Regions from separate parts of the Marinococcus sp. LNHM5E3-2.1 genome, predicted to be linked through region 1. Evidence: a T-box and tRNA genes for the amino acid it is inferred to sense, from the RefSeq annotation. Region 1 holds a T-box; the other holds one or more tRNA genes.
What was found. A T-box is a leader RNA that pairs with one kind of tRNA and senses whether it is charged. The one in region 1 lies ahead of ACTRXH_RS00160 (valine--tRNA ligase), so its partner is inferred to be a tRNA-Val.
Positions count from the first base shown of each region.

Region 2: it has a tRNA-Val gene. The T-box ahead of ACTRXH_RS00160 (valine--tRNA ligase) is inferred to sense a tRNA for this amino acid. The anticodon was not compared.

Region 1 covers NZ_JBQLIB010000001.1:24,268-39,551, forward strand. The annotation lists gene clpX (ATP-dependent protease ATP-binding subunit ClpX) at 1-652, shown strand, start outside; gene lon (endopeptidase La) at 885-3,218, shown strand; gene yihA (ribosome biogenesis GTP-binding protein YihA/YsxC) at 3,205-3,786, shown strand; gene hemA (glutamyl-tRNA reductase) at 3,997-5,397, shown strand; gene ACTRXH_RS00135 (cytochrome C assembly family protein) at 5,413-6,243, shown strand; gene hemC (hydroxymethylbilane synthase) at 6,279-7,214, shown strand; gene ACTRXH_RS00145 (uroporphyrinogen-III synthase) at 7,214-7,960, shown strand; gene hemB (porphobilinogen synthase) at 7,972-8,964, shown strand; gene hemL (glutamate-1-semialdehyde 2,1-aminomutase) at 9,067-10,371, shown strand; T-box leader at 10,430-10,645, shown strand; gene ACTRXH_RS00160 (valine--tRNA ligase) at 10,686-13,325, shown strand; gene ACTRXH_RS00165 (bifunctional folylpolyglutamate synthase/dihydrofolate synthase) at 13,384-14,676, shown strand; gene ACTRXH_RS00170 (prepilin peptidase) at 14,780-15,284, shown strand, end outside.
Region 2 covers NZ_JBQLIB010000001.1:289,688-304,971, forward strand. The annotation lists gene ACTRXH_RS01585 (hypothetical protein) at 104-331, shown strand; gene ACTRXH_RS01590 (hypothetical protein) at 405-641, shown strand; gene ACTRXH_RS01595 (DUF3942 family protein) at 781-1,179, shown strand; gene ACTRXH_RS01600 (hypothetical protein) at 1,300-1,521, shown strand; gene ACTRXH_RS01605 (hypothetical protein) at 1,559-1,870, opposite strand; tRNA gene ACTRXH_RS01610 (tRNA-Val) at 2,106-2,181, opposite strand; gene ACTRXH_RS01615 (hypothetical protein) at 2,425-2,688, opposite strand; gene ACTRXH_RS01620 (mechanosensitive ion channel family protein) at 2,857-3,969, shown strand; gene ACTRXH_RS01625 (HPr family phosphocarrier protein) at 4,033-4,458, shown strand; gene ACTRXH_RS01630 (MFS transporter) at 4,644-5,822, shown strand; gene rraA (ribonuclease E activity regulator RraA) at 5,819-6,292, opposite strand; gene dapD (2,3,4,5-tetrahydropyridine-2,6-dicarboxylate N-acetyltransferase) at 6,442-7,155, shown strand; gene ACTRXH_RS01645 (aspartate aminotransferase family protein) at 7,247-8,458, shown strand; gene ACTRXH_RS01650 (N-acetyldiaminopimelate deacetylase) at 8,458-9,576, shown strand; gene ACTRXH_RS01655 (mechanosensitive ion channel family protein) at 9,633-10,457, opposite strand; gene ACTRXH_RS01660 (peroxiredoxin) at 10,661-11,212, shown strand; gene ACTRXH_RS01665 (potassium channel family protein) at 11,284-11,949, shown strand; gene ACTRXH_RS01670 (cation:proton antiporter) at 12,065-13,258, shown strand; gene ACTRXH_RS01675 (OsmC family protein) at 13,352-13,789, opposite strand; gene ACTRXH_RS01680 (SRPBCC family protein) at 13,938-14,423, shown strand; gene ACTRXH_RS01685 (undecaprenyldiphospho-muramoylpentapeptide beta-N-acetylglucosaminyltransferase) at 14,495-15,284, shown strand, end outside.

The sequences.
Region 1 (15,284 bases):
TCTGAAAATTCTGGAAGGCACCACAGCCAGTGTTCCTCCGCAGGGAGGCAGAAAGCATCCTCATCAGGAATTTATCCAGATCGATACGAGCAATGTGCTCTTCATCTGCGGTGGTGCGTTTGATGGCATCGAACAGATTGTAAAAGAACGCCTTGGCCGTAAAATTATCGGTTTTGGAGCAGAGTCTGAAAATGCTGAAATGGGCCACGATGAATATATGAGCCGGATTCTTCCGGAAGACCTGCTGCGCTATGGTCTTATTCCTGAATTTATCGGCCGGATCCCTGTTATTTCCAGCCTGTCGCAATTAGACGAGGAAGCATTGATTGAGATCCTGACCCAGCCGAAAAACGCGCTCGTCAAGCAGTATCAGAAACTGCTCGAAATGGATGAAGTTGAGCTTGAATTCACCGAAGACGCGCTGCGTGCGATTTCGCGGAAAGCAATTGAACGGAAGACCGGAGCACGTGGTCTGCGTTCCATCATCGAAGGAATTATGCTTGATGTAATGTATGATCTGCCTTCTAAAGAAGAAATTGTTTCCTGCACTATTACAGCAGAAAGCGTAGATAGTGATGGGTCGCCTCTTCTGAAAACAAAAGATGGCAAAGAAGTAACGTTAAAACAGTACAAACCAAAAGAAAGTGCATAAACGGTTTTTCGCCTGAATGAAAAGGGACCTTATACAGAAACCCCCGCATCCGTATGGTGCGGGGGTTCTGATTATTTATACATAGCATTTATAGACGACTTCCTGTCAATGAGTAATGTTTCATAGACAGTAATTTTATAAATAGGATAAAATAAATAGTATACCTTTAGTACGTAACAACCGCATCACTGCACAGCAAACGAACATAATTTGACAATAGAGGTGTTAGCGAATGCCAAATACAACAACGATCTCCATACCGATGCTGCCGCTTCGCGGGCTGCTGGTGTTCCCGTCGATGGTGCTCCATTTGGATGTGGGTAGGGATAAATCGGTGGAAGCCCTTGAGCAGGCGAATGCGAAAGACAGCCGGATTCTGCTTGTAACACAGAAAGATTTATCAGTAGATAATCCGGGCGAAGCTGATGTGTACCATGTCGGTACGGTGGCAAAAATTAAGCAGATGCTTAAGCTTCCAAACGGAACCATCCGTGTACTTGTGGAGGGTCTGGAGCGCGCAGAGATAAAAGAATTTATCGATAAGGACGCTTTTTTTGAAGTGGAAATGGAAGTACTGCCTACGGAAGAGAACGCAGATTCGGCTGAGGAACAGGCGTTAATGAGAAAGGCGCTGGAAGCTTTTGAACAGTATGCGACTGCTTCTAAGCGCATTTCCAGTGAAACGATCCAATCGGTGCAGGACATTGCAGGGGCCGACCGGCTCGCTGATATGATCAGCTCTCATCTGCCGTTGAAGGTTGCAGAGAAGCAGGAGCTGCTCGAACAATTCACCGCTTCGGAGCGTCTGCGTAAAATTATCGATATTCTGCAGAAAGAACAGGAAGTATTAGGTCTTGAAAATCAAATTGGGCAGCGCGTGAAAAAATCAATGGAAAAAACGCAGCGTGAATACTACCTGCGCGAACAAATGCGGGCGATCCAAAAAGAACTCGGAGAGACTGACGGAAAAGAAAGTGAAGTCGATGAACTCAGAGAAAAAATTCAGCAGGCAAAAATGCCCGAACAGGTTCAGGAAAAAGCTGAGCGGGAGCTCCGCCGCTATGAAAAGATGCCAGGGGCTTCTGCAGAGACTTCCGTTATCCGGACATATATCGAATGGCTTGTGGATATACCGTGGTATGAGGAAACAGAAGACCAGCTCGATATTAAGCGTGCCCAGCGGGTTCTCGATGAAGATCATTACGGACTCGAAAAAGTGAAGGACCGGGTGCTTGAGCATTTAGCCGTGCAGCAGCTGACAGAATCAGTGAAAGGCCCTATTCTATGTCTGACAGGACCGCCGGGTGTTGGGAAGACCTCCCTGGCACGTTCCATTGCGCGTTCGCTCGACCGTAATTTCACCAGAATGAGCCTTGGAGGCATCCGGGATGAAGCAGAAATTCGCGGGCATCGCAAAACCTATGTCGGTGCTATGCCCGGACGTATTATTCAGGGAATGAAAAAAGCCGGGACCGTCAATCCGGTATTTCTGCTTGATGAAATCGACAAAATGGCCAGTGATTTCCGGGGAGACCCGTCTTCAGCAATGCTTGAGGTGCTTGACCCGGAACAAAATAATACATTTGAAGATCATTATGTGGAAGAGCCTTATGATCTTTCCAAAACGATGTTTATTACCACGGCAAACAATATGAACACCATCCCTGAGCCGCTGCTCGACCGGATGGAGGTCATCCGCATTGCCGGTTACACCGAAATTGAAAAAGAAGGCATCGCCAAAAATCATCTTGTGGAAAAGCAGATTAAAGAAAATGGCTTAACCAAAGGAAGCATCCAGTTCCGCCAGGGAGCTCTTTTGAAGCTGATCCGCGAGTATACGAGAGAAGCAGGAGTCCGTGGACTCGAGAGAGAAATTGCAGCGGTGTGCCGGAAAGCAGCAAAGCTGATTGTGATGGGAGAAAACAAAAAAGTAGTAGTAACGCCGGCGAAAATCGAAGAACTGCTTGGGCGTCCGCGGTACCGCTACGGACGTGCAGAAGAGGTAGACCAGGTGGGAGCGGCTACCGGTCTTGCCTATACAGCTGCCGGTGGAACGACTTTATCTATTGAAGTGTCTCTCGCAAAAGGAAACGGACAGCTGCAGTTAACCGGAAAGCTCGGTGACGTCATGAAGGAATCCGCGCAGGCAGCATTCAGTTATATTCGCTCCAAAGCGGATGAGTGGGGCGTCGATCCGGATTTCCAGGAAAAATGGGATATTCATATTCACGTTCCGGAAGGGGCCACTCCCAAAGACGGACCTTCCGCCGGTATTACGATTGCAACAGCCTTGGTGTCCGCATTGTCCGGCCGGAAAGTGAAAAAGGAAGTAGGGATGACCGGCGAAATTACTCTGCGCGGCAGAGTGCTTCCGATCGGCGGACTGAAGGAAAAATCAATGAGCGCTCATCGGGCCGGACTGACGACGATCCTAATCCCCGCCGATAATGAAAAAGATTTAGAAGATATACCGGAGAGCATCAAAAAAGATATTACATTTATCACGGTGAAGCATCTCGATGAAGTGTTAAAAGAAGCATTGGAGGAGAAAAATGAAAGTTCATAAATCGGAGCTGGTTATAAGCGCGGTCAGCCCTAAGCAATACCCTGAAGGAGGACTTCCGGAAATAGCTCTGGCCGGAAGGTCCAACGTTGGGAAGTCTTCGTTTATTAATTCCCTGTTAGCGAGAAAAAACCTGGCCCGGACCTCTTCAAAGCCCGGCAAAACACGTACGCTCAACTTTTATAATATCGAAGACCGCTTTTTGTTTGTAGACGTTCCCGGCTACGGCTATGCGAAAGTATCAAAAAGCGAACGGGCAGCCTGGGGCGAAATGATGGAGGAGTATCTCAAAAGCAGAGAGGTGTTGAAAGCTGCTTTTATGATTATCGATTTTCGCCACGAGCCGACAAAAGACGATATAGCCATGTACGATTATTTGAAATTTCATGAGCTGCCGGTAGTTATTATTGCAACAAAAGCGGACAAAATCACGAAAAATAAACGTCCGCGTCATTTAAAGCGTGTTAAAGAAACACTTAAGCTGAAGCCGGAGGACCAGACAGTCGTGTTTTCTGCAGAAACCGCCCAGGGTAAAGATGAAGCGTGGCGGGCCATTGAGCAGTTTATTTGAAAATGATAAGTGGAAGATATACATTGGAACGGTGAGTAAAAGAAAGATACAGAAGAAAAACTGTCAGCCGTTGTTCACAAATTAATGCCAAAAGACAAATAGTTGTGTGATACAATGGGTTGTGTGAAGAGTGGAACGTATAAATAGAGTTGAACATTTGGTGGTTGCATTAAACATGGTACTGATGACGCAGGGGGTGAAGATACGAACATGCATATTATTGTCGCTGGATTAGACTATAAAACAACTCCAGTTGAAACGAGAGAGCGATTGGCTTTTCAGGAGGATACACTTCCTCAGGCACTGCAGGAGCTTCGTGACATGAAAAGTATCCTGGAATGCGTCATCGTATCTACTTGTAACCGGACAGAGGTGTATGCAGTCGTCGACCAGCTGCATACAGGAAGACATTTTGTGAAAAAATTTCTGGGCCGCTGGTTCGAAATGCCACAGGAAGACTTTGGCCCATTTTTAAATATACGCGAAAATGATGCAGCGGTGCAGCATTTGTTTCAGGTTGCAAGCGGTCTTGATTCCATGGTGATTGGTGAAACACAAATACTGGGCCAGGTGAAAAATGCCCTTGCTACAGCACATGAGAATGAAACGACCGGCACGATATTTAATGAACTGTTTAAACGTGCAGTCACGTATTCCAAACGGGCCCATCACGAAACAGAAATTAACGACAATCCTGTATCAGTCAGCTATGCAGCTGTTGAGCTTGGTAAAAAAGTCGTCGGCTCGTTCAAAAACAAGCGGGTGCTTGTTTTGGGTGCCGGAAAAATGAGCGAATTGACAGCTAAGCATCTGCATTCCGGCGGTGCTGCCGAAGTGACAGTGTTTAACCGCACGTATGAAAAAGCAGAACAGATTGCCACGCAGTTTAACGGTGAAGCAAAACCAATGGAGGAGCTGACTGATGCGCTTTGGCAGGCAGATGTTTTAATTTCTTCCACGGGTTCGGATTCATATGTACTGAGTAAAGAGCAGGTGGCTTCTGCCAGCAAAAAAAGAAAAGGCAAACCGCTGTTTATGGTTGATATTGCGGTTCCAAGAGATTTGGATCCAGCATTGAATCAGCTCGATAACGTTTTTTTGTATGACATTGATGATCTGCAGGATATTGTGAATTCCAATATGGAAGAACGCAAAAAAGCTGCAGCACTGATGGAGAGAATGATTCATGCTGAAGTCTCGGATTTCAAGGACTGGGTGCATACTCTCGGAGTGGTACCGGTGATTTCAGCTCTTCGGACAAAAGCTCTGGCTATTCAGGCAGATACCATGGATAGTGTGGAACGGAAGCTTCCGGAGCTGACCGAACGGGAAAAGAAAGTGCTGCGTAAGCACACAAAAAGCATTATCAATCAAATGATCAAGGATCCGATAACGAAAGCTAAAGAAATGGCTGATAACAACGATGCAGAAGAAATGCTGCAGCTGTTTACCGAAATCTTTGCTCTTGAAGAGGAAGTAGAAGAAGCAAGAGCAGCAGAGGAGCGCCAAATACGCAAGGAAGAGGCGGAAGAGGAATGGAATGCCTCCAGAGAATCACGTGGGTTCCGCCTTCCATATGCTTACGCGACAGATGTCGCTGTTCGTTCCTAAGAGAGGGGCGTCAGGATGGTTGCAGCCGAGGGAATTATTTATATCGTAACGATTGTACTATACGGCCTGAGCGTCCTTTGCTACTTCGTTGATTTTTCTCAAACCAACCGGAAGGTGAACCGACTCGCCTTCTGGTTGCTTTCTATTGTCTGGACTTCGCAGACGGCCTTTTTAGTACTTAGAATATTTATGTATGATCGTGCACCAGTAATCACGCCTTTTGAAGGCATGTATTTCTATGCGTGGTCGCTTGTGACCATTTCACTTATCGTGAACTGGTTTTTTCGAATGGATGTACTGGTTTTCTTTTTAAATGTGATCGGATTTCTGCTGATGACGTTCAGCTCTTTTTCGTTTAACGGCGATATTCCAAATGAGCTTGAAACGCTGCTCTTGTCTGAGACACTCGTGGTGCATATTATTTTTATTCTGCTTTCTTATGCTTCATTTACCCTGGCATTTGTATTCTCCGCAATGTATGTGCTGCAGCATCAGCTTTTAAAAAGGAAGCAGTGGGGGAAACGGTTAATCAGAATGGAAAACCTGCCGAAAATGGAAAAGCTGGCGGGAACGACCACGGTGATTGGAGTCCCTCTTTTATTCGCGGGGCTGGTGTTTGGTTTTCTCTGGGCAGGGAAATGGTACGACTCTCTCCCCTGGCAGGACGCAAAAGTCATCGGTTCGATCATTCTGCTTGGCTTTTACAGTACGTATATATATTTACTGGCCGTTCATCACTGGCGCGGGTACCGGATGGCGCTTTTAAACGTTGCCTGTTTTTTTGTTTTACTCATTAACTATTTTATTTCCAGTGATTTGAGTCAGTTTCATATATGGTACTTATAATAACTATGGATGCTTAGAAAGGAATGGCTAAACGCATGCGCACAATTACCCTGGGCACTAGAAAAAGTAATCTGGCATTAAAACAAACGGAGTGGGTGCAGCAGGAGCTTGAAAAGCTGGACCTTCCTTATCGTTTTGAAGTGAAAAAAATCTCTACAAAAGGTGACCGTGTTCTGGACCGGACGCTATCTAAAGTTGGCGGAAAGGGCCTGTTTGTAAAGGAAATTGAGCAGGCGCTTGCAGATGGCGAGATCGATATAGCCGTACACAGCATGAAGGACCTCCCGGGAGAGATGGCGGAAGGCTTTGAGGTCGGCGCCGTCACAAACCGGGTGGACCCGCGGGATGCCTATATTGCAAACGATCATGTGAAGTTTCATAATCTGCCGCTTGGAGCAGTAGTTGGTACGAGCAGTCTGCGGCGCACATCCCAAATTAAAGCAGAGCGCCCGGATTTAAACGTCCAGTGGATTCGGGGCAATATTGAAACCCGGCTCCGGAAGCTGCGTGAGGAAAGCTTTGATGCTATTATCCTAGCCGCCGCCGGCCTGGAGCGCATGGGCTGGAGCGATGAGATTGTCACGGAATTTCTCGAGCCCAATATGTGTGTGCCGGCCGTAGGGCAGGGCGCACTTGGTATTGAATGCCGCAGCGGGGACGAAGATATATTAAAGATCATTCAACACCTTCATGATGAACCGGTAGCGGTATGTGTTGCTGCAGAGCGGGCCTTCCTGAAAGCCGTAGAGGGAGGATGTGCGGTGCCGATTGGTGGATACGCCACGCTTAATAAGCAGGGTAATGTACAATTAACCGCCATGATTGGATCCACGGATGGACGCAAAATACTAAAAGAAAAGCTCACGGGTGACAATCCGGAAGAAATGGGCAGAAAAGCCGCAAACGCCCTGCTTGGACGGGGCGGCAAAGAAATTCTGGAACAGGCCCGGGAAGAGATGGGGGAAGAATAGTGACAGCAACAGTACTGGTGACAAGAGGAGCCGGCCAGAATGCAAGTCTGGTGCAGGGTCTTCAGTCTGCAGGCTGTTGTGTCAAAGCGGTTCCGGTTATTACGACCGTACCGGTACGGGGCAGGGAAAAGACGATAGCAGAGCGGTGGCAGAGCGGAAATATAGACTGGATGCTGGTAACCAGTGTGAATACCGTCTATTATCTGGCGGAGTGGCAAAAGCGGTATGGTCTGGGTATCCCTCCAGGCTTAAAAACAGCTGCTGTGGGGCCCAAGACCAAGCAAGCGCTGGAACAGGAAGGCTTTCATGTAGAGCTGATGCCGGAAAAATATAAAGCCGTTTCGTTAGCTGAATCAGCCGCACGAGTGATCGGCCGCGGGGAGAATGTGCTTCTTCCCCAAAGCGCCCAGGCAGCTGATACCTTGTACCGCTCACTTACGGCCCAGGGCATCAGCGTATGGGTATGGCATTTGTATACGACGGTACCGGAAGAAAAAAATGGGGCTCTTCTGCAGACGGTCTTAAAGACCCGGGAAGTGGACGTACTGACGGCTGCGAGCCCTTCCTCTGTAGATGCACTGTATCGGCTTGCAGGAGATTACCGGCAGGCGCTTTTGACTATTCCCGTAGTGGCAATCGGCCCATCGACCGGACGCGCTGCCCGCGAGAGCGGGTTCAAGTATGTGTACGAAGCAGGAATTCATTCTGTTGAAGGAATGATAGAAAAAACCAAGGAAATTACTTAGGAGGCTTCACATTGGCTGATTTACATTTCCGCCGGCACCGCAGGTTGCGGACAACGCCAGGTATAAGAGCAATGGTAAGGGAAAATGAATTAAGACCCAACGATTTGATTTATCCTATTTTTGTCGTCGAAGGGGAAAATGTGCGTAAAGAAGTGCCGTCCATGCCGGGGGTCTATCACGTTTCCCTGGATTATTTGGATACGGAAATGGACGAATTGGAAGCCCTCGGTATTCCGAGCGTCATCGTGTTTGGCGTGCCTCATGAGGAAGAAAAAGATGCAGAAGGAACCCCGGCGTTTCTAAGAGACGGAATTGTCCAGCGGGCGATCCGGCAGATTAAAGAAAATCATCCGGCATTAACGGTGATTGCGGATACCTGTCTGTGCCAGTATACAGACCACGGGCACTGCGGGGTAATTCATAACGGCTACGTGGATAACGATGAATCACTGAGAAACCTAACAGAAACCGCGGTCTCCCAGGCGGAAGCCGGAGCAGACATTATTGCGCCGTCGAACATGATGGATGGCTTTACAGCGGCTATCCGGGAAGGACTTGATAGAGCAGGGCACGTCACGGTGCCGCTTATGTCCTACACGGTTAAATATGCCAGCGCTTTTTACGGCCCTTTCCGTGACGCGGCTCACAGCACTCCTTCGTTTGGGGATCGGAAAACGTATCAGATGGATCCTCCGAACCGGCTTGAAGCGTTAAAAGAAGCGGAAACTGATGTCGAAGAGGGAGCCGATTTTCTCATTGTGAAGCCGGCCCTTGCTTATCTCGATATCGTAAGAGAAGTGAAGGAGCGCACCGGTTATCCAGTGGTGGCTTATAACGTTTCCGGGGAATATGCGATGATTAAAGCCGCCGCCCAGAACGGGTGGGTGAACGAAAAGGATATTGTCATGGAAAAGCTCACAAGCATGAAGCGTGCTGGAGCTGATCTGATTGTGACGTATTTCGCCAAGGACGCTGTCCGCTATATGCAGGAAGACAATAAATAATAGAAACAAGCTCTGGAAGGTATTCAGTCCAGGGCTTGTTTTCGTTATACTAAGTACGGGAATAGCAAAAAAGATAACTTTTAAGTATCCAGGAGGTATGACATGAAATCGTATCATAATTCAATACATGCACATGAACGCGCAAAAAAAGTAATGCCGGGCGGAGTCAGCAGCCCCGTGCGGACATATGAATCTGTCGGTCATCCGGCCGTTTATATGGACGAAGGCAAAGGATCCCGCATTAAAGATATCGACGGCAATGAATACATTGATTACGTAATGTCCTGGGGGCCGCTTCTTCTCGGCCACGCAAATGAGCACGTTGTGGACAGTTTAAAAATTGTGGCTGAAAAAGGCACGAGCTTTGGCGCTTCGCACGTAACAGAAGCGGGGCTTGCAGAGCTTGTCGTGGACCGTGTACCTTCTATTGAGGTCGTCCGGATGGTGAATTCCGGTACGGAAGCGACAATGAGTGCGCTTCGTCTGGCCCGAGGATTTACGGGCAGGGACAAAATCGTGAAAATGGAAGGCTGCTATCACGGCCACGGAGACTCTCTACTCATTCGTGCCGGCTCGGGAGTGGCGACTCTTGGTCTGCCGGACAGTCCAGGTGTTCCCGGCTCGATCGCCCAGAACACGCTTACCGTTCCGTACAACGATCTCGACAGTCTGCAGAAGGCATTTGATGAATACGGTGATGAAATCGCCGGTGTCATCCTCGAGCCTGTTACCGGGAATATGGGTGTTGTCACCCCGGGTGAAGGATTTCTCGAAGGCGTTCGTGATATAACGGAGCAGTACGGCAGTCTACTGATTTTTGATGAAGTTATGAGCGGCTTCCGGGTGGACTATAACAGTGCCCAGGGCCACTACGGTGTGACTCCCGACCTCACATGTCTTGGAAAGGTCATCGGCGGTGGGCTTCCAGTAGGCGCCTACGGAGGCCGTGCCGATATCATGCAGCATATTGCCCCGGACGGGCCTATCTATCAGGCAGGCACTCTTTCCGGCAATCCACTGGCGATGACAGCCGGACTTGAAACACTCAGGCAGGTGGATGAAAGCAGCTATGAAACGTTCCGCGCCCGGGCAGCCCAGCTTGAAGAAGGACTGAACCGCGCAGCCTCCAAGCATGGAATCCCTCATCAGATCAACCGTGCTGGAGCGATGATCGGCCTGTTCTTTACCGATGAACCTGTAGTGGATTTTGCTTCTGCGAAGAAATCTGATCTGGGAATGTTCGCGCGTTATTTCCGCGGAATGATGGCAGAAGGCATTTCACTTCCGCCTTCGCAGTTCGAAGGATTGTTTTTATCAACAGAACACAGTGAAGAGGATATCGATAAGACCATTGAGGCGGCTGACCGCGTCTTTGCAAGCCTTGCTGCGAATAAAGAACACGGGTAAGAGAGTTGACGCATGCGTCCTGGTTTCGTAAAATAAAGGCACTAAATCAATATTAATAATAAATGCAGAAACAGGGAGGAGTACGCACGCAGGTTCGTTGTACAGAAAAAAGAATCCTGGGCTGAGAGATTCTTTAACGACCCGTGCGGAAAGTCGCCCTCGAGCTTCTTTTCTGAACGAATACAGTAAGAAAAGACGGTAACCGCCGTTATGGGAAAGTGCCTGCGCTGCCGCAGGTATTAAGGTGGTACCGCGAAAACTCTTCGTCCTTACTCGGGATGAAGAGTTTTTTTATGAGAAGAAAGGGGATTTATATGGGAAAACAAGAAACAGAAATGGCGAAAAAGTACGATCCGAAAGAAACAGAGAACCGCTGGTACGACTTCTGGAAAGAAACAGGACAGTTTGAAGCAGGACAGACAGACGGTACGCCGTATACCATTGTTATCCCGCCGCCGAATGTGACCGGCCGGCTTCACCTGGGGCATGCCTGGGACACGACGCTTCAGGATATTTTAATCCGCATGAAACGCATGCAGGGCTATGACGCCTTATGGCTGCCAGGCATGGACCATGCCGGCATTGCCACCCAGTCCAAGGTCGAGGCTCAGCTGAAGGAAGAAGGCACGAGCCGCTACGAGCTTGGACGGGAAGCATTCCTGGAAAAAACGTGGGGATGGAAAGAGGAATATGCAGATTTTATCCGCAGCCAGTGGGCCAAGCTCGGGCTTTCACTCGATTATTCGAGGGAGCGTTTCACGCTTGATGAAGGCCTGTCGGAAGCGGTACGTGAAGTCTTTGTTTCGTTGTACGAAAGAGAGCTTATCTACCGGGGCGAATACATTATCAACTGGGATCCAGAAACGCAGACGGCGCTTTCAGATATCGAGGTGGAATACAAAGAAGTGCAGGGTCACTTTTACCATATGCGCTACCCGGTTAAAGGTGAAAATACCTCGATCGAAGTAGCAACGACCCGTCCGGAAACGATGCTCGGAGACACGGCAGTCGCGGTACATCCGGAGGACGATCGCTATAAGCATCTCATCGGGAAAACGGCTGTACTGCCGATCATCGGAAGAGAAATTCCGATCATCGCAGACGACTATGTGGACATGGATTTTGGTTCGGGGGCAGTGAAAATCACGCCAGCGCATGATCCAAATGACTTTGAAATGGGCAATCGTCATGATCTTTTGCGTGTACTTGTGATGAATGAAGACGGCAGCATGAATGAGAATGCCGGCATCTACGAAGGCATGGACCGCTTTGACTGCCGCCGGCAGCTGACGAAGGATCTGCAGGCCGAGGATATTCTGTTTGACATCGAAGAGCACATGCACTCTGTTGGTCATTCTGAACGGAGCGGTGCAGTGGTTGAGCCATACCTTTCCACGCAGTGGTTTGTAAACATGGGGCCGCTTGCGGAACAGGCAGTAGAACTTCAGCAGAAGGAAGAAAAAGTAACCTTTGTGCCAGAACGCTTTGAAAAGACGTATCTGCAGTGGATGGAAAACATCCGGGACTGGTGTATTTCCCGTCAGCTCTGGTGGGGACACCGCATTCCCGCCTGGTACCATAAAGAAACAGGCGAAATTTATGTCGGACGCACGGCACCGGAAAATCCGGATGAATGGAAACAGGATGAGGACGTGCTTGATACGTGGTTCAGCTCGGCTTTATGGCCATTTTCCACGATGGGATGGCCGGAAGAAAGCTCGGACTATGCGCGCTACTACCCGACCAGTGCTCTTGTGACCGGCTACGACATCATTTTCTTCTGGGTGTCGCGAATGATTTTTCAGGGGCTGGAGTTTACCGGTGAACGCCCGTTTGAGGACGTGCTTATTCACGGGCTGGTACGTGACAGTGAGGGACGGAAAATGAGTAAATCCCTCGGCAACGGAGTAGATCCGATGGATGTTATCGATCAGTACGGGGCGGATGCTCTGCGCTTTCTGCTCGCTACGGGTACAACCCCGGGTAACGATATTCGTTTCCAGTGGGAAAAAGTAGAGGCCAACTGGAATTTTGGCAATAAAATATGGAACGCCGCCCGTTTTACGTTGATGAATGTGGAAGGTGTAACGGCGGAAGACATCGAGCTCGAAGGCACAAAAACGATTGCGGACCGTTGGATTTTACACCGTCTGCAGGAAACAAAGCAGAACGCCACCGAGCTGATGGAGAAATACGAGTTTGGGGAAGCCGGAAGGACGCTTTATAACTTTATTTGGGATGACCTCTGCGACTGGTACATTGAAATGGCCAAGCTTCCGCTGTACGGCGAAGACGAACAACCAAAACGTATGGCTCAGTCTGTGCTTGTTCATGTGTTTGACCAGACGATGCGCATGCTTCATCCGATGATGCCGTTTATCACGGAGGAAATCTGGCAGCATCTTCCTCACGAAGGAACGTCGATTATGAGTGCTTCCTGGCCGATAGCGGATTCGCAGCTGTTTGACGAAGAAGCGGTACGTGATATGGAATTAATTCAGGAGGTTATTCGTTCGGTCCGGAATACGCGGGCGGAAATGAACGTTCCGCCGTCCAAAGCAGTACCAATGAGCCTGAAGCCGTCCAATAGCCAGGCTTCGGAACGACTCGAACGGGGTCGTGACTATATTGTACGGTTTGGAAACCCGGAGACGCTGACTATCGATGCAGCGCTGGAAGCTCCGGAAAAATCTATCTCCCACGTATTGAGCGGGGCGGAAATCTTTCTGCCGCTCGAAGGTTTGATTAATGTAGATGAAGAAATAGAGCGGCTGCAGCGGGAAAAAGACAAGCTCGATAAAGAAGTGGAGCGGGTCACGAAAAAGCTGAACAACGAAGGATTTGTCAGCAAAGCTCCCGCGCACGTCGTCGAGGAAGAAAAAGAAAAGCAGAAGGATTACGAACAAAAAAGAGAAAAAGTAACAGCCAGAATGGAAGAACTGCAAAAAAGCTAAGCAGCAGACGCCCCCGGACTGGGGGCGTGCAGCATGGCTGTTTAAAGGGAGGTCTACTTTGCACACATACAAGGAAGCAGAAGCATGGGTGCACTCACTCGAAACGTTCGGCATCCGTCCGGGGCTTGACCGTATGAATATGATGCTTGAAGCCGTCGGTAACCCGGAACGCCGGCTGAAAGGCATTCATATCGGCGGAACGAATGGAAAAGGATCCACCGCAGCATTTACGAGAAATATTATGACAGAAGCAGGCATTGTCTGCGGGTCGTTCACATCACCGTATATCCATCATTTTCGTGAGCGTATTGCGACAGATGGAGAACCGATCAGCGAGGAGGATTTTCTGGAGCTGGCTGCCGTTCTTCGTCCGGTAGTGGAAAGCATTGCCCGAACGCCATTTGGATCACCGACGGAGTTTGAAGTGATTACCGTCATTGCGGCAATGTATTTTGCCAGAAAAACGTTTCCGGACGTAGTCATATGGGAGGTTGGACTTGGCGGTCGCCTGGACGCCACGAACGCCATCCACCCGATGGTGAGCGTTATCACAAATATTGGGCACGACCATCAGGGAATACTCGGAGATACGCTCGAAGAAGTAGCCCGGGAAAAAGCCGGCATTATTAAAGGCGGAGTGCCTGTAGTGACGTGTGAGCAGAATGAAGAGCTTGCCGGCATTTTTGAGGAAGCTGCCGATTACCAGCGTTCGAAATTTTATCAGCTTGGCCGTCAGTTTCACGTTCGCCGCCTCGAACCGTTAGAGTCAGGAACCCGGTTTTCCTTTTACTCCCTTCTCGGAGATATGGAAGACCTCGAAGTCTCCATGCTCGGGGAGCACCAGGTGGAGAATGCGGCAGCAGCAGTAATTACAACGCGTTACCTGAAAATGTATTACGCGCTGCCCGCAGAGGATGAGCACATTCGTGCCGGCCTGAAAAAAGCTGCCTGGCCGGGGAGACTTGAAAAAGCGCCTGGCGAAGAGCATGTTCTTTTCGATGGTGCTCATAATGAAGAAGGAATGAAAAGTCTTAAAGAAGCGTTGGCTAAGCATTATCCAAACAGCCGGTTTCATTTTATTGTCGGAATGAAAACGGACAAATTACAAGCGCCGGTGCTTGATCAGCTGGGCGGCCTGGAGATAGAATCCATCACGGCAGTTCCGTTTGATTTTCCGCAGGCAGCAGCACCGGAGGATATTGCGGAAGCGAATACAGCAGATGTTCAAAAAGCATCAAGCTGGCAGGAAGCATGGGAAAAAGCAAATACAGCCCGGGACCAGGAGGACGTAATTGTGTTTGCCGGCTCCCTGTATTTCATCTCCCAGCTTACGCAGGAGTGGAGTCAATAAGAAAGCGAAGGCAGAAGCATGAGGCTTCTGCTTTTTATTATATTTTTGAGCTAATTAAAGGGAAACCATGCTATAATAAGAAAAAAATGGAAGAGGTGTTGTGATGAACGTATTGCTCGCTGTATATTTTACAGCGGCAGGGATGGTAGTGAGTTCTTTCTGTAACGCCGCAGGCATGCGCCTGGCTGCCGGCGGATCCGTGTGGTCGCCCCCATCGCGCTGCCCGGTATGTATCCAGCCGATTAAAAAAAGAGATTTAGTCCCCTGCTGTTCGTATTTGTATCTGGGCGGTAAATGCCGCTTCTGCAAAAACCGTATTTCCGCAATTTATCCTCTTATGGAAGGCGCCGGCGGCGTCTTGTTTTTCCTCGCTTATGTCCGCTTCGGACTAACTGCAGAATTCGCTGCAGCTTTACTTCTTATTTCCTACCTTTTTATTATTACCATCAGTGATATTACAGCTATGATCATTCCGGACCGGGTATCGTTTTTGTTTTTTCTTGGAGCGGTGCTGTTAAAATTTTTCTGGCTGGAGGAGCCTGCCTGGAGCGGGAGCTTCATAGGTGCATTCACCGGCTTATTTCTTTTATCAGTCATTATCCTGGCTA
Region 2 (15,284 bases), 270 kb from region 1:
ATGACGGATGTGCAATAGGGATGATAACGCTGTCAAAAACATGAAAAATGACTTTTACACATAAATATGGTAATTTGTAGAAAAACATTAAAGGATGTCAGACATGAAACGAAGAACAATAAACAGTTATTTTATTCTATTCTGGCTCATTATCGGGATATGGAATATCGGTCTAGGTATAATTGTCGGCCTCGTACTGCAAAGCTATGTATGGGCACTCATTCATGTCTTGGCCGGAGCGCTCTGTTTAGTTATAACGGAAGCAATACGAAGAGGGAAATTACAGGTCAAACAGAAAAAAGAAAATCATTTGCATGAGAGCGACCAGTAATTTTGCACCCGTGGATTCAAAAATAGTTGTAATTTGAGGATTACCCTGCAGACTTTTCGGAAATAGAATATTAGTGATAAACAAAGGGGTGAACATTATATTACAAACCAGAGGGGCAAAAACAATAAAAAATATTATTCAGGACAATGATAAGCCACTGACTAATAAAGATGTCGCCGCTATATTAAAAGATAGAAACAGCATTGACAGTTCTTTTGCGTTAAAAACTATTGATTCGATGGTGGGCAATGGACAGTTGATGCTGATCCGATATGTTGATGCTGGTGTGTATGTAGTAGAAGTGAAATAAATTATGTTAACTGTTTTTATGAGCAGTTAACATAACTCTTTTTTAATAAATGTTTTTTACATAATTTTTCCGCTGCAGTAGTGGAGAAGCCGTATAACCTGTAGAATGGGGAATTACTTTAAAGAAGAGGGTGATGGCAATGAGTTTCGAAGATGAGTTCGTAGCTAAAGCAGTTGAATACCTGGAAGTAAATGAAGACGCAAACATTATGAACGAAGTAAACTGGGAAATTGCCAAGTACTTTAATAATTTGAACAAAGAGATTGGCGAAGTGAAAAATGATTCGTTCAGCAGCTATGGTTCGAAGCACCGCAGCTATATGACTATCGATAACCGTGAATTGCTTTTTGAAACCCGGACAGACGACGACAATTGTCACATTGAAGTAACGCAGAGTACAGATGATACGACGAAAGAGCTCGATGTCATATACGTCCAGAATGGCAGAATGTACAGCCGGGAAGAAGAAAAAGAATTCGATATGGATATCGTCCGGAACCATCTTCAAAATACATTCGGCGATATCCTGGGATTATAGAACGAAGAAGCGCCCGCTGCGGCGCTTTTTTTGACTCGAAAAAATATTAAATAATTAATAGGGAAATAAGTCTTGATTCGACTCGAATGGGTATATTGTCATTAAGGGGGGGTATACGCCATGGGGGTTGTTTATATTGACCGGCATATTCGCCAGGTGCAGGTAATCATTTGTAGTGAAGGGCACATGCTGCATTGCCTTGTTTGGCCGGGGGAAGGGGGATGGGTCGCCGATATACATTCCATGCAGGACAGCGGTTTTCATCCGACGTTTGAGCGGGTTTATTTTCCTGAGAATGAAGAAATTATCCAGCTTGGGCGGCATATATACGTTCTGCGGTAAAAAGGCAGAAGCTCGCAGCTTTCTGCCTTTGACTGTGCTAAAGAGTATTTGGATCCGTATAGCCGATAGGCCCCCTTGATTCGGAATGCTCCACTACAGTAAGAATAAAACGCATAGGAACAAAGATGGTCTTGCTGCCTCCGGAAGTGTTCCTGGCTTTTTCCTGATAGAAGTAGATCCCCGCTTCTTCAATACCGCAGTTCTCCGAAGACACTACTGCTTTAACGTAGCTGGAATGCTCTTCGAAGGTGCCTTCGCTCTGGAAGCCATTCAATTCAAAAAGCGGGATGGCGGAAGGGTCAAAATACACCTCGACGAAATTCGAACTATCTATTGATGATGAACTCATCCGTATTCCTCCTTTCAGTATTTGTTTATCATGATATACCCTGAAACAGTTTAATAAAAGCAGAGGATACAAAAGGATGGCACGAGAATATACATAAATTTTATGAGGTGCACTAATTATTGTAAAATAATGGGTAAGGTAATAGATGTATCAAAGAAAGTGGCGACTATAAACAGCCCAGGCTATGCAAATTAAAAAACAGAAGCCAAAGGCTCCTGCTGTAGTTTATTATTTATGGTGTCCCGTACTGGGCTCGAACCAGTGACCTCCACCCTGTCAAGGTGGCGCTCTCCCTACTGAGCTAACGGAACAAATGATATGGAATGAAGCGACAGAAATAATATACAATAGGAAAAGAACGGTGTCAATCCTTCTGTGGCCAATTTCAGCAGGTAAAGCAGGGATTTATGCTTGCCATTCCATTTCCTCTGGCCAGTGAAGCTTAAAGGCCTTGCTGAAGTCCGGTTTCTGCCGGAGATACTGAAGTCGTATAAGCACCTGCAGCAGAAACAGAAATCTTTATCGATCGCGATACATACCCATAAAAAAATGAATTACTTTTCCTTTTGCTGTTTTTCTTTCCGCTGCTGAAGGAATAGAAATAAGCAGAAAGCAAGCATGCCCAGACTGAGGTTGGAAAGAATGAACCCAAGCGGTCCTTGATTAAAAATGCCGAGCGACAGCGCTCCGAAAAAAGCAATGTAAGTGATACCCAGAAGCGGAAGACTTCGCCCGGAGACTTTTTGCATCAAACGGGCAAGCTGGTATATGAGCGTATTTACAGCAAAACCAATTAGCAGTAAAATAAGTAAATCCATGCGACTATCTAAACCTTCCTTTGTGATGATGTCTTTTTCCGACTTACATGCTACCATACCTTAGGTTTGAAAGATATCCACAAATGCGAAAAGAAGGAACCCTGCAGTAAACTGCCTGGTGGCAGCATTAAAATATAGAGAGAACGGGACAAAGGTGGAGGGATGTTCATGCAGGCATATGCAGACTTTTGGATGGAATGGCAGACACGTATTGTGGAGCTGCCCTGGATTGATATAGGCGTAGCCGTTTTGATTGCACTTCTCGTGTTTGCTTTTCGGAAGCTTTTTACTAAATACATTTTCAGGTTCATTTTAAAGATGACTCACCAATCGAGATCACAGCTGTTCACGAATGTTTTAGTATCATTTGAACGGCCGATCCGGATGTTTTTTGCCGTGTTCGGCATATACTTAGCGCTGCTGTATCTGCCTATACCGTGGGATTCCATGACTATTATCAACCGCCTGTACGGTTCGATTTTAATCGTGCTCGTAGCATGGGGCACATATAAGCTTCTGAACACGTCTTCGATGCTCTTTAACCCGATGATTAAACGGCTCGAGGGCAAGGAAGATAATATGCTGGTGCCTTTTCTTTCCCGGGTGCTGCGGATTATTATCGTGGCGCTTGCATTCACCATTATTCTTTCATCCTGGGGCTTTAACATTAACGGCTTTGTGGCAGGTCTCGGCCTTGGCGGTCTGGCTTTTGCTCTCGCCGCCCAGGACATGGTGGCTAACTTTATCGGCGGCATAATTATTGTAGTGGAGCGCCCGTTTAAGCGGGGCGACTGGATTTATACGCCGACGGTGGAAGGAATCGTGGAAGATATTTCATTTCGGAGCACGAAGGTGCGTACCTTCGCTGACTCGATTGTCATCGTTCCAAACAATACACTTGCCCACGAAGCGATTACGAACTGGAGTGAAATGCGTAAGCGGGAAATAGATATGACGCTTGGCATTGAATACCAGACACCGAGGGAGCAGGTGCTGCAGCTGCGGGAGCGTCTTGAAGAGATGCTGAATAACCGTGATGACATTGATAAAGAACTAATTCTTGTGCAGTTTAAAGAATTTAACAGCTCCTCGCTCGACCTGTGGGTTTACTGCTTTACCAAAACGACCGCATTTTTGGAATGGGCGGAAATAAAAGAAGAACTGAATCTTGAAATCATTCGTATCCTTCAGGAGGAAGGCGTTCAGTTTGCCTATCCAACACAGTCTATTTATATTGAAAAAGCGCCTGAAGAAAATTATCACATCTCCGACAATAATTAAGCGGGCTTCACGGTTGGCAAATGAAACGTACATGTTATAATAAGAATGTTTGTCAGAAGGAATATGTACGAAAAAAAGGAGCCGATGCATTCGATGGAACGAGTGGAAACATTCGTGTTAACCCGTGGACTGAATGCCAGTCAAGTATTGTCATTTGTGCATGAACTGGAAACATTTAAAGCAGATGTGTTTTTTGAAAAGCGGAGAACTTCCGCAAATGGTAAAAGCGTACTCGGCATGATGTCTTTGTTTACAAGCATCAGACTTGGGGACAAGGTGGAACTCAAGGTACATGGAGAAGAAAAAGAAGCAGTTGCCAGGGTGGCAGCTGAATATCTTGGAGCAGCAGCAGAGCATCAGAACAGCAATGGCTACTGGGAAGACGAAGCAGCGGAGCATGTGGAACGGGCAATGGCCGGATGCATGGCCCACTGGAATCCCAATGTACGAAATATTGCACGCTCGTATTTGAAAACGACACGCAGCTAATAGGAAGACCCGGCGCCAGAAAAGGCGTCCGGGTCTTCAGCTGTATTAAGAGCCATTTTTCTAAGACCCGGGTAATGCTAAGCATATAACGTGCTAAAACGGGTAAAATAAAAAGGAACGAATCGTACATACTGGTTGTATAATACAAGCAGCAACGACGAATGAGAAGGAAGGACGAATGCTTTATGATCGACCGGCATACTGGAACGTTTTGGCGGGCCTCCATTGCCCTTGGGCTTGCCTCCCTGCTCATTTTTGCAAATATGTATTACCCCCAGCCACTGCTTCCATTGTTTACAGGAGAATTCAATGTAAGCGAAGCGACAGCGAGCTTTGTCATTTCATTGTCGCTGCTGATGCTTGGAGTAAGCTTCTTTTTTATCAGCGCGATATCCGATGCGAAAGGGAGGAGGAAAATCATCGTGTATGCGATGATCTGGGGAACGATAGCTACGCTCCTCATTCCGTTTGCCGGCTCCTTCTGGCTGCTTTTGCTGCTGCGAATGGTACAGGCAGTGGGGCTTGCCGGTATTCCCATTGCGGCTATGTCCTATATCGGGGAAGAATTCACGCCGAGGGCGATGACAGTAGCAATGGGGTTTTACGTAAGCGCGAACAGTCTTGGGGGGATGGGTGGAAGAGTAATGAGCGGCGTGCTTGCTGATTGGTTTGACTGGCGGACGGCATATTTTTTCATGGCCGGAGTAAGCGTATTGCTTGCCTTGCTGGTAATTTTTCTGCTTCCGGCTTCGAAAAACTTCAAGCCAAAGCCTCTGGAGTGGAGCGATACGTGGAAAAATGCGCTGTTTCACCTTAAAGATCCAGTCCAGCGGCTCGCTTATATCATCGGCGGATTGAATTTCTTCGTGTTTATCGGCACGTTTAACTTTATTACCTACCGCCTGGACGGGGACCCTTTTTTCGTCAGCACGGCGGTTCTGGGTCTGCTCTTTTTAACATACGGGGCGGGCACATTCAGCTCGAGCCTTGCCGGGGAATTGACGCAGCGCTTTAAACAGACAGACTGTATGCAGACCGGCATCCTCATTATGGCCGGCGGTCTGATGCTGTCGCTTGTACCTCAGCTGTGGGTGGTTATTGCATCGCTTGCAGTACTGAGTTTTGGCTTTTTCTTTGCGCATTCCACCTCAAGCTCATGGGTGACAAAAAACGCAAAAAAAGCCCGGGCGAGCGCCTCGGGACTTTATTTGACCTCTTATTATCTGGGCGGAAGTCTCAGCAGTATATATTTTGGACTTCTTTGGCCCATAGCTGGCTGGATCGGCGTCATTGCCGGCGGTCTGCTTCTGTTAATAGTTACACTTACAAGCGTGCGCCGTCTAATGCCGGTGGAGGCGGGCTAGGTTTTGGCAGGGAGAAGCACAATGCCGTCGCTGTCCGCATAAACGTAATCCCCGGGTGTCCAGGTGACGTCGGCAAAATCGACTAGGACGGAGCGTTCACCGCGTCCTTCCTTGACGGACTTCCGTGGGTTGGTGAAACGGGAAAACACCCGGACATTCATTTCGCGCAGTTCATCACTGTCGCGGATTGCGCCGTTTACGATAATACCTGCGAGTCCGCGTTTAACAGCAATTTCTGCCAGGTTGTCCCCGAGGAGAGCGCGCCGGGATGAACCGCCTCCGTCAACTACAAGGACGCTGCCAGCGGGGATGTCACCAAGCGCCTGCTCGACAAGAACGTTATCCTCAAATACCCGTACTGTTTCCACCGGACCTTCGAAGGAAAGTACCGGCCCGTGCGATAAAAACGGTTCATTGGCGACAAAAACCTCGTTTCCGTATTCGTCACAAATGTCAGCTGTTCTACCCATATGTATGCCTCCTTTTATTATTTTCATTGTAAGGCTTTCCCAGAAGAAAGAAAATAGCAGAAGAACAGAAAAAAGATGCCACTATCATTTTGCTTTCAAAGGGCGATATGATAATCTAGGAAAGAGAAATTTGAAGGAGGATGTAAAACATGAATCAAATGGACGCAAACGAAATTATCCAGTTCATTTCAGATAGTAAAAAATCCACTCCGGTTAAAGTACATATTACCGGCGAATTGGACGCTATCGGATTTGGAAATGAAACGAAGCGGTTTATTACAGGAAACACCGGCGTATTGTTCGGTGAATGGGAAGATATTAAAGAGGGAATCGAAGCGAATGCGGACAAAATTGAAGATTTTGTCGTAGAAAATGATCGTAGAAACAGTGCGATCCCGATGCTTGACCTGAAAGACATCGAAGCACGAATTGAGCCGGGTGCGATCATCCGCGACCAGGTGGAAATTGGTAAAGGTGCCGTCATCATGATGGGTGCAAGCATTAACATCGGCTCCGTTGTTGGAGAAGGCACGATGATTGATATGAACGTTGTAATGGGTGGACGTGCCACCGTGGGCAACAACTGCCACATCGGTGCAGGATCAGTCCTTGCCGGCGTCATTGAGCCGCCATCCGCACAGCCGGTCGTTGTCGAAGACGGCGTTGTGGTTGGCGCCAATTGCGTGATCCTTGAAGGGGTCACTGTCGGTGAAGGGGCAGTCGTAGCTGCGGGCGCCGTAGTAACAGAAGACGTGCCGCCAAATACGGTCGTTGCCGGTACTCCTGCACGCGTCATCAAAGAAATTGATGAGCAGACAAAAGGAAAAACAGAAATTAAACAGGAACTGCGCCGCTTAAAATAACAACGCAACAACGTAACGGTGAAAGGCTGCCTTTTGGGACGGGTTCCAAAAGGGGCCTTTCTTTTTCATTTACGCGAAAGGGGCAAACAGCATGAACTGGCTTGAAAAAGACCAGCACTATATAATGTCTACGTACCAGCGTCTTCCGATTGTAGTGGAAAAAGGGGAAGGCAATTACTTATACGACAACGAACAAAACAAATATCTCGATTTATTTACCGGCCTGGCCGTTAATATTGTCGGTCATTCGCACCCCTATTTGCTCGATAAGCTGAAGGAACAGGCAGACCAGTTTCTGCATATTTCCAACATGTTTATTAACAAACCGGCGGTCCGCCTGGCGGAACGGCTGATTGAGCTCAGTATCCCGGGGAAGGTATTCTTTGCAAATTCCGGAGCGGAAGCCACTGAAGCAGCAGTCAAGCTTGTGCATAAATGGGGCAGCAGCCAGGAAACGCCGAAAAAAGGAATCGCTGTGCTCGAAAAAAGCTTCCACGGACGGACGCTGGGTGTTATTCAGCTGACGCGCCAGCCCGGAATTTATCAGGATTTTCCTGCAGCAGACTACCCTGTATATGAAGTGGAAGCAGAAAACCTGGAGGCACTTGAAGAAGTGCTTAAGACGAAGCAGCCGGCCGCATTTTTATTCGAGCCGATATTAGGATCAGGCGGTATTCAGCCGGTTTCCCCTTCTTTTATGGAAGAAGCGAAAGCCCTCTGCGAAAAATACAACGTGCTGTTTATCGTAGATGAAATTCAGACCGGAATTGGACGCACAGGCACGTTTTTCGCCTACGAACGGGCAAATATCAAGCCGGACGTTATTTTATTTGCCAAAGGCATCGGCGGCGGTCTGCCGCTTGGAGGAATGATTGCAGGAGAGCATGTGCAGGAAGTATTTCACCCGGGCGATCATGGCACGACCTTCGGACCTTCACCGCTCAGCGCCGCGATGGGAAATGCGGTGCTCGACGTCCTGTATGATCAAAAGGAATTGGAGAAGGGGCGTGAACGGGCTGAATACCTGTGGTCCCGTCTCGAAGACTGGAAAAAAGAAAGCGAAGGATTTGTGCAGGAAATCCGGGGGCTCGGCATGATGATTGGTGTAGTGCTGGATGCCGATGCTTCATTCGTCAAAACACTGCAGGAGAGGCTGCTTGCGAAAGGGTTTATGTTTAATATTACACAGCAGCGTATTATCCGCCTTCTGCCGCCGCTGACCCTTGAGCGAGCTGAAGTGGATACCTTTATTGAAACCCTTGCAGAAGAAATGAACGCCCTGAAAGAAAGGAGCGTGCAGTAATGACTTCTACTGACTTAACGAAATTTCGCCGCGATCTGCACCGCATTCCGGAGCCGGGGTTTCAAGAAGTTAAAACGCAGCAGTATCTGCTTGATGTGATTCGAGCTCTGCCGCAGGAACACCTGTCATATAAAACATGGGAAACAGGTATTCTTGTTCGCATTGAAGGCTCTGACCCGGAAAAAACAGTTGGCTACCGGACGGATATGGACGGCCTGCCAGTTCAGGAGCAGTCAGGTCTGGAGTTTCCATCCGAGCACGAAGGGATGATGCACGCCTGTGGACACGACATGCACATGGCAATTGCGCTTGGCATACTGCAGAACCTTGCGGAGCAACGCCCGGTTCAAAACGTGGTGATGCTTTTTCAGCCGGCAGAAGAAGGACCGGGGGGAGCAGAGCCGATGCTCCGCTCCGGCGAATTCAAGGCCTGGAAGCCGGATGAAATCTATGCCCTGCATATAGCTCCAGAACACCCGGTTGGCACGATTGCGACAAAGCCGGGGGTGCTGTTTGCCAACACCTCCGAATTGTTTATCAATCTTCACGGTAAAGGCGGACACGCGGCACGTCCCCACCAGACAGAAGACATGGTAGTGGCAGCGAGCCACTTTGTGACTCAGCTTCAGTCAATTGTGGCAAGAAACATTGATCCACTCGATTCGGCCGTTGTAACCATCGGTACGATTGAGGCAGGAACCAAGCAGAATATTATTGCAGACTCCGCCCGGGTGGAAGGGACGATCCGCACCTTTTCGATGGACAACATGAAGCTGATTAAAGAAAGAATAATCGGAATGCTAAAAGGAATTGAAGCTTCCTTTCATTGTGAAACAGAGGTGGACTGGGGAGCGAACTACTGCCAGGTGTATAACGATGAAACAAAAACAGCGGATCTGGCTTCGTTTGCCGAGAGTCACGGCCGGGTCAACTATGTGGATAGCCGGGAAGCAATGACGGGAGAAGACTTTGGCTATTTTCTACGAGACATTCCAGGGACGATGGTCTGGCTCGGAGTGGACACGCCGTATGGGCTGCACGATAACCGGATCAGCCCATCCGAAAAAGCGATAGACACAGCGGTGGAATTTTTCACTGATTTTCTGCAGAGTCGGTAAGAAAACGATAAAAGACGGCAGGGGCTTTCAAAGCCCCTGCCGTCTCTTTTTGTGCTTTATGCTTCTTTGCTGACGTTCACCTGGTGCGGGTAAGGAATTTCGATATTATGGGCATCAAGATCTTCTTTGCAGGCCTTCAGCAGCTCCCGCTGCATGGCCCATTGCATCATGTTCTCTGTTTTGGCAATAATACGGATCGTAACCTCCGAAGCGCCAAGGGCGTTTACTCCTACAACGTCAGGGCCTTCCTTAAAAATGCCCTGTTCCTCAGCTACGCGGTTGCAGGCTCCCTGAATGACAGCAATCGCTTTATCCACATTCTCTTCATAAGCGATGCCGATATCGACAATGGCCTGCATGTTCCCGCGAGAATAATTGCTGACAACGCTGATTTCCCGGTTTGGTACGAAGTGCAGCGTACCGTCAAAGCTACGCACCTGAGTCGTGCGCAGGCCAACCTCCTCGACGATTCCGTCTATTCCGGCGATCGCAATGTAGTCTTCGACGTCAATCTGCTTTTCAAGCAGAATAAAAAAGCCGGTAACGACGTCGCTGACAAGGCCCTGGGCCCCGAAACCAATCGCAAGCCCGACGATCCCGGCGCTGGCGATCAGAGGAGCGATATCAAGCTCAAACAAACCTAAAGTAATAGTAATTACGATAAATAATAAAATGTAAGTAAAGATGCTTATAGCAAGCTTCGAAAGGGTTTTAACCCTGCCCGGGTGCATATTCCGCTGCTTTTCCATGCGGTTAAAGGCGCGATGGATGATTTTGCTTCCGATGGCCCGTACTATAATATAGCCGATGAGCACACCAATTAGCTGCACCATTAAAATAATGGCAGCTGTCCAGAAAACTCCTTCATTAAACGATTCCATATTCAACTTATACCACTCCCCAGCCTGTAGTTTCCATTTTAACCTGACTAGTATAACATAACCGGTTGTGCCAAAAAATATGCAATAGTAATGAATCAAACTGCCATAAAAACAGGAGCGGAGCGTTTCGTTGACTTTGAAATTGGCGGTCCATATAATGAAGGATAGAATGCAGGATCGTAATTATTAAAGGAGTGGAATGCATGAGTGAAAAGCGTATGGTAGCAAAGCAGGCTCCGCGCTTCGAGATGAATGCCGTCATGCCGGACACCTCGTTTGGCACGATCAGCCTTGAACAAATAATGAAGGAAGATAAATGGACGGTGCTCTTTTTCTATCCGATGGATTTCACCCACATCTGTCCGACAGAAATTACAACAATGAGCGACCATTATGAAGAGTTCGAAGAACTTGATACAGAAATTATCGGCGTCTCGACGGATACCATCCACTCGCATAAAGCATGGATCAATATGACGCGGGAAGAGAACGGGCTCAAGCAGCTGAAGTTTCCGCTTGCAGCTGATACAAACCACCGGGTGAGCCGGGAGTACGGCGTGTTAATTGAAGAAGAGGGAGTGGCGCTGCGCGGTTTGTATATTATTAATCCGGACGGGGAACTGCAGTATTCGATGATACATCACAACGACGTCGGGCGCGATGTAGATGAGGTGCTTCGAGTACTCCAGGCTTTGCAGATGGGCGGAATGTGTCCAGCAAACTGGAAGCCGGGACAGGATACGATGAATACCTGAGCTTCCAGGGCCAGGACTGAAGGGGTCCGCCAGAAAAGCTGAAGGACTTGAGAAGAATAGGGGAGAACGGAATGAAGAAACAGTTTGCAGTCATTGGACTCGGGCGGTTCGGTGGAAGCATATGCAACGCTTTAGCCGACGAAGGAATGGACGTGCTTGCTATTGATTCCAATGAACACCGGGTCAATGAATTTGCCCAGGTCGTCGCCCAAGCTGTCATTGCGGACGGCATGGATGAAAAGGCGCTGCGCGGCCTTGGGATCCGTAACTTTGATAATGTCATTGTAGCGATCGGTGACAATATTCAGGCAAGCATTATGACGACTATTGTGCTGGATGAAATTGGCGTCAAGCATATTACGGTAAAAGCACAAAATGACTATCATGAAAAAGTACTGCGGCGCATCGGTGCCCATGAGGTTATCCACCCGGAACGAGATATTGGAGTAAGAGTGGCGCACAGCATCGTATCTAAAAGCGTGCTCGACTACCTGGAGCTTTCCGAGGATTACAGTATCGTAGAACTGGAAGCCGGCCAGCTGCTTGACGGGAAATCTCTTCTCGACTTAGATATACGTGAGACGTATGGATGTAATGTCCTTGCTATTAAACGCGGGGAGGACGTCCACGTCTCTCCGCGCCCGGAGGTGGATATCAGCGAGGGAGATATTTTGATTATTGTAGGTGCGGATGGAGACATTGCGAGACTCGAATCCCGGTGGATAGATGATAACTGAAAAATGGTGAAAGCTCTTCCGTATGATTCATGCGGAAGGGTTTTTTAGTTTTTCAGATTGCAAAAAGGGTAAATAAGGATGTTGGCTGCATATATTATTACAGGAGGTGAATTAGTTGCTGCTGTATGCGTCATTACTCGTAACACTGTTAGCCATCGGACTGATTGTTTATATATTTGATGTTAAAAGCAATTATTTCCCAGTGCCGATGGTGCTTTTGATTATTGGCCTCGGCCTCTCCTTCATTCCCGTTTTCAACAGGCTTGGTTTGAATCATGATATTATTTTTGATCTGCTGCTTCCGGCAATATTATTTGTATCTGCCTACAGTTTTCCGATACGTTCATTAAAGAAAAACATCTGGCCGATTGCGACGCTCGGGACACTTGGGCTAATGGCTACCGTTTTTTTAATGGCAGTGCTTATATATCTTGCAGGTGCTCCTGCTGTCGGTCTATCGTTCGTAGCGGCATTTTTAATTGCTTCTATACTGACACCGACCGATCCGGTATCCGTGACGGCCATCCTTGAAAATGTGTTCGGTGATTCGGATATTCCGAAAGTAGTGGAAGGGGAATCGATGATCAATGACGGCACAAGCGTCGTATTGTTCGGGATTGCTTCATCCATGTTTTTGTATAATGAATCCTTTTCTATTCTTTCGTTTCTAGGTGAATTTCTGCTCGTTTCGCTTGGCGGTGTAGCCGTCGGGGCGGCGGGAGGATGGCTTGTTACAAAAGCCGTACACGTTATACATAATCACGTGTACCAGGTGATGCTCAGTATAATTCTTGCCTACGGAGGGTTTTATATTGCTGAAGGCCTTGGAGCTTCCGGTGTTTTAGCAACAGTGTCCGCAGGTATCATGCTTTCCCGGGCCTTCCAGAGATCAGAAAAGGAGGAGGAGCTTCACTCCTATTTGGACGGCTTTTGGAAAGTGGTGGAGCCGGCCATATTGTCCCTGCTCTTTTTATTGATTGGCATCCAGTCAGCGGACTATCTTGCGTTCGGGCACTGGCTGCTTGCGATTGGAGTATTTATTATATCGTTAATCGTCCGTTTCATTGTATTGGGAGGTTTTCTGAAATTATCCCCCCATATCAAAGAGCGGTTTCAGTGGTCCTCCGTATTTATGATGACCTGGTCGGGGCTGAAGGGAACCGTTTCTGTGGCCCTGCTGCTGAGCATTGAAACGCAGTCGGGCAGCAGTGCGGACCTCGTCATTTCTCTGACGTTTGCAGCTATTCTGCTGTCGCTTGTGATTCAAAGTCTTGGGATCTATCCACTGGCACAGAAATTTTCTTCCTGAGAGTGTCCGGCTATGCCAGGTGATATGAAAACTAATATGTATAAGAAAAAACACGTCCCGATGAATACACCGGGCGTGTTTTTTGGTTTTCGGTTAAGCTTTACTCCAGTCAGCATTCATTTCCACTCCGGCTGCGTGCAGAGTAGTAAACACCGGACAGCGGGCATCAACCTTCTCCTGAAGCTCCTGAACACGTTCATCGCTTTCAGATGTCCGGACCTTCGCTTTTACCGAAACAGTCTGAAAATACGGGCGTACATCAGGATTGCCCATCATGCCTTCTGAATCAATGTTGCCATGTACCTGAAACGAAATACCCTGCAGATCAAAATCCATTTCTCTGGCCACGAAGTTGGCTACTGCGTTTTCGCAGCCTGCCAGGGAGGAGAGAAGAGCAGATAAAGGGTCCATGCCCTGATTGCTTCCGCCAAGATTTTCCGGCTCATCGATCGTAATTTCATGATTGCCTGCAGAGAGGTCAGTCTGAAAGTTTTTGGCATCTCCTTCTACGTTAAATTCCATATTAGCCATAGTTATTCACTCCTTTGGGTAGAACTACCGTACTATACCCATGCCCCTATTAAGATAAACAAGAATGGCAGCCAATCCTCAAGTTGCGTTTTTTCAGCTATCCTTTAGGGAATGGGATAAAAAGCAAACTGTAAAGGAGAAATCAATTATGGCAAAGTACAGTAGAATTATCGCCCAGGCAGGGTGCCACATTCATCACGCAGAGCCTGCACAGGTATATGAAGCCTGGACCAATCCTGAGCTGATGAAAATGTGGATGTTTCCTTCAGGTGGAGAAAAAGAAGCAGAAGCGGAGGCTGATGTAACAGAAGGGGGAGCATGGAGCGTCGTGAACGAAGGCCAGGAGGAAGCGTACCGGGCCTACGGAAAGTATCTGGAAATAGATCCGCCGGAACGAATCAAAAAAACGCTCGTCCGTAAAGAGACAGGCGGGCAGGACGAAAAAATCACAGTGGAAATTAACTCAATTTTAAACGGAAGCCAGCTGATTGTAACCCAGGACGTAGTTTTTCTTCACCATGAACAGCTGGAGGGAAAAGTAGTCGAAGAGCATTTAAGAGAACAAAGGCTCCGAACGGAAAAATATTGGCATGAAATGTTTTCCTTACTATCGAAACAACTTACACCTTCGTAAGCATATGATATTATAAAAGACGGGACAATATTTCCCCTACAGACTTAACGACGTATAGGATGATGAGGAAAATGCAGAAAAAGATCGTATTTACCGGCGGTGGCTCCGCCGGTCACGTTACGCCGAATATTGCTGTGATTAATGAGCTCGATCAAAGCGATTGGGACATTTATTATGTCGGCTCAAAAGAAGGTATTGAAAAAGAGCTGATTGAGCGTAAAGGCATACGGTACCACTCTATCAGTTCGGGGAAACTGCGCCGTTACATAGACTGGCAGAATATTACTGATATTTTTCGTGTGGTAAAAGGCTGCCTTGAAGCCCGTAAGTATTTAAAAAAAGTTAAACCGAATGTGGTATTCTCCAAGGGCGGCTTTGTCACTGTGCCGGTAATTATCGCAGCCAAAACATTGAATATTCCCGTTATTATTCATGAAAGTGACATTACGCCGGGACTTGCCAATAGAATCGCCCAGCGGTTTGCGACAAAAATATTCACATCGTTCGATGAAGCGACAGCTCATTTTCCTTCCGGAAAAGCAAAAGCTCTCGGTTCACCGGTGCGAAAAGAAATCACACGTGGAGACAAAAGAAAAGGGCTCGAGTTCCTTCAATTCGAAGAAGCCCAGCCGGTACTTACCGTTATGGGGGGGAGCCTCGGCGCAAAAAAAATTAATGAAACGGTGCGTGCGGCGCTTCCGTGGCTCACGGATAAATATCAGGTAGTCCACCTTTGTGGTAAAGGCCATACAGACGATAGTCTGGAAGGTCAGCCCAACTACCGTCAGTTCGAATACGTTAATGAAGAACTGCCGGATGTGCTGGCTGCCACAAACACAATCATTACCCGGGGCGGTTCCA